DNA from 2 places in the Streptomyces sp. SID1328 genome. Region 1 is predicted to be linked to the other one. Evidence: predicted binding sites of a transcription regulator. Region 1 holds the regulator's gene; the other holds the start of a gene.
What was found. Region 1 encodes HrcA, which represses chaperone genes, less so after heat shock. Its sites were predicted from a motif close to TTNGCACTCNGNNNNNCNGAGTGCNAA; they were not measured.
Positions count from the first base shown of each region.

Region 2: the regulator HrcA is predicted to act here: its motif matches at 1,626-1,652, upstream of groES (co-chaperone GroES).

Region 1 is NZ_WWKH01000957.1:263-3,443, forward strand. Features, by position in the region: partial or broken gene GT030_RS30770 (DUF3097 family protein) at 1-30, opposite strand, end outside; gene GT030_RS30775 (MBL fold metallo-hydrolase) at 65-787, opposite strand; gene hrcA (heat-inducible transcriptional repressor HrcA) at 957-1,973, shown strand; gene dnaJ (molecular chaperone DnaJ) at 1,974-3,113, shown strand.
Region 2 is NZ_WWKH01000384.1:1,615-4,795, reverse strand. Features, by position in the region: gene groL (chaperonin GroEL) at 1-1,053, opposite strand, end outside; gene groES (co-chaperone GroES) at 1,171-1,479, opposite strand; gene GT030_RS11305 (hypothetical protein) at 1,691-2,266, opposite strand; gene GT030_RS11300 (polysaccharide deacetylase family protein) at 2,305-3,181, opposite strand, start outside.

The sequences.
Region 1 (3,181 bases):
AGGGCGGTGGCGGGAGACGGGTGGGCGCATTCAGCAGACGATAAGAGAAGTCGCGGGCCGGTGCTCAGGACACGCCGAAACGCGCTGCCAGGGCGTCGCGTTGGCGTCGTACGAAGGCCGCGTCGACCGCCGCTCCGTGACCGGGTACGTACAGCGCGTCCCCGCCGCCGAGGTTCAGCAGCCGGTCCAGCGCGTCCGGCCAGCGGGACGGCACCGCGTCCGGGCCCGCCTGCGGCTCGCCGGACTCCTCCACCAGATCGCCGCAGAAGACGACCTCGGGGGAGCCGGGCACCAGCACCGCGAGGTCGTGGGCGGTGTGCCCCGGCCCGACGTTGGCCAGCAGCACCTGCTGGCCGCCGCCGAGGTCGAGCGTCCACTCGCCGGACACGGCGTGCGCGGGCGGCACCAGGGCGCGTACGGCGGCCTCTGCCTCCCCGGCCGGGACCCCGTGCTCGACCGCGTCCCGCCGCAGCGCCTCCCGCTCGTGGCGGAACACCACGTCGAGGCCGACCGCGCCGTAGGCCTCCGCCCCGGCGAAGGCGGGGGCGCCCAGGACGTGATCGAAGTGGGGGTGGGTCAGCGCGAGATGGGTCACATCCCGCCCGGCCAGCCGCCGTGCCGCCGCCCGCAGCGCGGCTCCCTCCGCGAGGCCCGAACCCGCGTCCACCACCAGTGCCGTGCCCGCGCCCACGACCAGCCCCACCGTGCAGTCCCAGCCCGGCAGCCGGCACCGGCCCACCCCTTCCGCCAAGCGCTCCCATCCGAGGTCTTCCCAAGTCACGGTCATGCCCGCACGCTATCCGGGGACAAGCCGGGGACAAGCCGGGCGGACCGCACCGACCTTGCCCGGTGTGCACCCCGCGGCCGTACACTGGCCGGGGATGTCTGGCACTCGCACGCGCAGAGTGCCAGGCGGGACACCGTAAGGGCCGTGGGGCGACGTGACGGAGGTGCGCATGCTGAGCGAACGCAGGCTGCAGGTACTGCGCGCCATCGTGCAGGACTACGTGGGCACCGAGGAGCCCGTCGGCTCCAAGGCCCTCACCGAGCGGCACAGCCTCGGCGTCTCCCCGGCCACCGTGCGCAACGACATGGCCGCGCTGGAGGAGGAGGGCTTCATCGCCCAGCCGCACACCAGCGCCGGGCGCATCCCCACCGACAAGGGCTACCGGCTCTTCGTCGACAAGCTCGCCGGTGTGAAGCCGATGACGGCGCCCGAGCGGCGCGCGATCCAGAACTTCCTGGAGGGCGCGGTCGACCTGGACGACGTGGTGGCCCGCACCGTCCGGCTGCTCGCGCAGCTCACCCGGCAGGTCGCCGTGGTGCAGTACCCCTCGCTGACCCGGTCCACCGTGCGGCATGTGGAACTGCTCTCACTCGCGCCCGCCCGCGTGATGCTCGTGCTGATCACCGACACCGGCCGGGTCGAGCAGCGGATGGTCGACTGCCCCGCCCCGTTCGGCGAGGCACCGCTCGCGGATCTGCGCGCGCGGCTCAACAGCAAGGTGGCCGGGCGCCGGTTCAGCGACGTACCGCGACTGGTCGAGGACCTCCCCGATGCTTTCGAGGCGGAGGATCGCGGTACGGTCTCCACAGTGCTCTCCACTCTGCTGGAGACACTGGTCGAGGAGAACGAGGAACGGCTGATGATCGGCGGCACCGCCAATCTCACCCGTTTCGGACATGACTTCCCCCTGGTGATCCGGCCCGTGCTGGAGGCCCTGGAGGAGCAGGTCGTGCTCCTCAAACTCCTCGGCGAAGCCAAAGATCCGGGCGTGACCGTGCGTATCGGGCACGAGAACGCCCACGAGGGACTCAACTCCACGTCCGTCGTGTCGGTCGGCTACGGTTCGGGCGGCGAGGCGGTTGCCAAGCTCGGCGTGGTCGGACCGACCCGCATGGACTATCCGGGAACGATGGGAGCGGTACGCGCAGTGGCACGGTACGTCGGACAGATCCTGGCGGAGTCGTAAGTGGCCACGGATTACTACGCCGTTCTCGGCGTGCGCCGCGACGCGTCGCAGGATGAGATCAAGAAGGCGTTCCGCAGGCTCGCGCGCGAGCTGCATCCGGACGTCAATCCCGATCCGAAGACCCAGGAGCGGTTCAAGGAGATCAACGCCGCCTACGAGGTGCTGTCGGACCCGCAGAAGAAGCAGGTCTACGACCTCGGCGGCGACCCCCTCTCGCAGGCCGGCGGCGCCGGTGGCGCGGGCGGCTTCGGGGCCGGCGGCTTCGGTAACTTCTCCGACATCATGGACGCGTTCTTCGGTACGGCGTCCCAGCGCGGCCCACGCTCGCGCACCCGGCGCGGCCAGGACGCGATGATCCGGATCGAGGTCGAGCTGGACGAGGCGGCCTTCGGCACGACCAAGGACATCCAGGTCGACACCGCGGTCGTCTGCAACACCTGCAGCGGCGAGGGCGCGGCCCCCGGCACCTCCGCGCAGACCTGTGACATGTGCCGCGGCCGCGGCGAGGTCTCCCAGGTCACCCGGTCCTTCCTGGGCCAGGTCATGACCTCCCGCCCCTGCCCGCAGTGCCAGGGCTTCGGCACCGTGGTCCCCACCCCGTGCCCCGAGTGCGCGGGTGACGGCCGGGTCCGCTCCCGGCGCACCCTGACCGTGAAGATCCCCGCCGGTGTCGACAACGGCACCCGCATCCAGCTCGCGGGTGAGGGCGAGGTCGGCCCCGGCGGCGGCCCCGCCGGCGACCTCTACGTCGAGATCCACGAGCTGCCGCACTCCACCTTCCAGCGGCGCGGCGACGACCTGCACTGCACGGTCACCATCCCCATGACGGCCGCGGCCCTCGGCACCAAGGTGCCGCTGGAGACGCTGGACGGCATGGAGGAGGTCGACATCCGGCCCGGCACCCAGTCCGGCCAGTCGATCCCGCTGCACAACCGGGGCGTCACGCATCTGCGCGGCGGCGGCCGGGGCGACCTGATCGTGCACGTCGAGGTCACCACCCCGACCAAGCTCGACGCCGAGCAGGAGCGGGTGCTGCGGGAGCTGTCCAAGCTGCGCGGCGAGGAGCGGCCCACCGGGCAGTTCCAGCCAGGTCAGCAGGGGCTGTTCTCCCGGCTGAAGGACGCGTTCAACGGACGCTGACGGCGGGGGGCGCCCAGCGCGCCCCCCGTGCACGGGCCGGATTCGGACTTGTCAGGCGGACATGACAC
Region 2 (3,181 bases), on a different contig from region 1:
GGCCTTGATCTGCGCGATGCGGCCCTGCACGTCGGCGGAGTTGCCGCCGCCGTCGACGATCGTGGTGTCGTCCTTGGTGACGGTCACGCGGCGGGCGGTACCGAGCACGTCCAGGTCGGCCTGGTCGAGCTTGAGGCCGACCTCCTCGGAGATGACGGTGGCGCCGGTGAGGACGGCCATGTCCTGCAGCATCGCCTTGCGGCGGTCGCCGAAGCCGGGGGCCTTCACCGCGACGGCGTTGAAGGTGCCGCGGATCTTGTTGACCACCAGGGTCGACAGGGCCTCGCCCTCGACGTCCTCGGCGATGATCAGCAGCGGCTTCGAGGCGTTGGTCTGGATGATCTTCTCGAGCAGCGGGAGCAGCTCGGTGATCGAGGAGATCTTGCCCTGGTTGATCAGGATGTACGGGTCGTCGAGGACGGCCTCCATACGCTCCTGGTCGGTGACGAAGTACGGGGACAGGTAGCCCTTGTCGAAGGCCATGCCCTCGGTGAAGTCCAGCTCCAGACCGAAGGTGTTGGACTCCTCGACGGTGATGACACCGTCCTTGCCGACCTTGTCCATGGCCTCGGCGATCAGCTCGCCGACCTGCTGGTCCTGGGCGGACAGCGCGGCGACGGCGGCGATGTCGGACTTCTCGTCGATCGGGCGCGCGGAGGCGAGCAGGTCCTCGGAGATGGCCTTGACGGCGGCGTCGATGCCCTTCTTCAGGGCGGCGGGGGACGCGCCGGCGGCGACGTTCTTCAGGCCCTCGCGGACCAGGGCCTGGGCGAGCACGGTGGCGGTGGTGGTGCCGTCACCCGCGATGTCGTTGGTCTTGGTCGCCACCTCCTTCACGAGCTGGGCGCCGAGGTTCTCGAACGGGTCCTCGATCTCGACCTCACGGGCGATGGTGACACCGTCGTTGGTGATGGTCGGCGCGCCGAACTTCTTGTCGATGACGACGTTGCGGCCGCGGGGGCCGATCGTCACCTTCACCGTGTCGGCCAGCTTGTTGACGCCGCGCTCAAGGGCGCGACGGGCGTCCTCGTCGAACTTCAGTGTCTTCGCCATGACAGCGGGAGCCCTCTCGGAAAATCTGGGTGGATGTGCCTGCGCCCCCGGCCGCCCGGCTTCTTAACGGTCGCGGGAACCAGGGGCGCAGTGGTGAAGCCGATGCTTCGGGGTGAACTACTTCTCGATGATCGCGAGAACGTCGCGGGCCGAGAGGACGAGGTACTCGTCGCCGTTGTACTTCACCTCGGTGCCGCCGTACTTGCTGTACAGCACGATGTCGCCGACCTTGACGTCGAGCGGCAGGCGCTCGCCGTTCTCGAAGCGGCCCGGACCGACGGCGAGGACGGCGCCCTCCTGGGGCTTCTCCTTCGCGGTGTCCGGGATGACCAGGCCAGAGGCCGTGGTCTGCTCGGCGTCCAGCGGCTGGACCACGATGCGGTCCTCGAGCGGCTTGATGGCAACCTTGGAGCTGGCGGTCGTCACGATCCGACCTCCCCCTTCTGAGAATTCACGGGGTTGACTGTCTGAGGTGGCGACCAGGTCGATCCGTCGTCGCGGGTGCCGGACCTGCCCGTCGCTTTGTTGGCACTCTCGTGTGCCGAGTGCCAGTGCCGAGACTATGACCGCGGTTAGCACTCGGTCAAGCGGAGTGCCAATTGCCGTGCGGCGCGTCGGCGCACGTCGGCTCTTGGAGTCACCTCCACCGTGCTGTCGGGACGCGCGCCCCCACGATGCCCTGGAGGTAGTCCTCCAGCTTTCCCGGCGTCAGGCCCCTGCTCTGCGCCTCCTTCAGCACTCGCACCGTGCGCTCGGCCAGGGTGCCCCTGCGGTCCGGGGTCAGACGGATGATGTCGCCGGCGGTCAGGTGTCCGGGGGTGCGCGTGTAGACGAGGCCGTGCCGAGTGGTCCGGACGCGCCAGCGGACGACGGCGCCGGCGCGGGTGAAGACCGTGACCGGCAGCCGGAGTTCGCCGACCAGGGCGGCCAGCCTCCGGTCCCGTACGGCCCCCCGGTCGTAGGTCAGGAAGACGACCCGGTCGGCCGTGGCCACGTGGTCCACCGCACGGGTCCCCGCGCGCATGGTGAGGGGGCGGGTCACATGGCGGGGCGGGGCGGCCAGGGGCGCGGTGAGGCCCCAGTGGCGGTAGACGAGTTCGGACGCCGGGGCCGAGCGGCGAACGCCCTGCGCGGCCTTCTTGCCGAGGCGTTCGATGGGGTCGACCGACTGGGCGCACCCGGTGAGCAGCAGTGCCGCCGAGGCGAGCGCCACGGCCCGTGCCGCACGGCGGGCCGGCCGCGCCCGGCGCCTCACAGGTAGTCCTCCAGGCGTGCCACGGCGTATCCCTCGCGGGTGACCTTGTTGAGGAAGCGGCGCATGTCGTCGACCATCGTGCCGTTCCACTCGTCGGGGCCCCGGAAGTGGGTGAGGACGATGTCACCCTTGCGCAGTCGCCTGTCGTCCTCGCGGTACTCCCAGTGGTCGACGAAGACCTCCTCGTTCCAGATCGGCGCGTACTTGATGCCGCAGGACTTGGCCGCACGCAGGGTGTCCTGGTTGTAGTCGCCGTAGGGCGGGCGCAGCACCTCGGGGCGCCTGCCGTACTGCTTCTCCATGACGTCCTGCATGCCGCAGATCTCCTGCCGCTGCTGCTCGTAGGAGAGACCGGGCAGATACGGGTGCGTCAGGGTGTGGTTGTCGAGCGTGTTGCCGTACGCCTGGCTCTTGCGGAAGTAGCCGTAGTCGTCCTTCACCAGGTAGTCGCTGAGGAAGGCGGTGTACGGGACCTTCAGCTCACGCATCATCGAGAGGAACCGGGGGTCCTTCTCGGCGCCGTCGTCGATGGTGAGGAAGACGATCTTCTTGTCGGTGGGGACGGTGGTGAAGACCGGGGGGAGGTTCTCGTCCTCCTGGTGGTCCACCTCGAAGCCCGCGCGCGCGGTGATCCTCGGCTTGATCTTCGGCGGGGCCGGGGCCGTGAGCGGCACCTGGTCGAGCCGCCACTTGCGGGCCGCGGCCACCATGCGCCGCTGCTCCGCGAGGCGGGCTGAGGCGGCGTCGGGGGCCTTGGCGGGCCCACCCTGCCCGGCCGGCGCGGTGCCGGAGGAGCCGGGCTCCGAGCATCCGGTGAGCACGGCGGCCGCGGCCAGCACGGCGACGGAGCAACGCACGGTCAGGGAGCGGGGA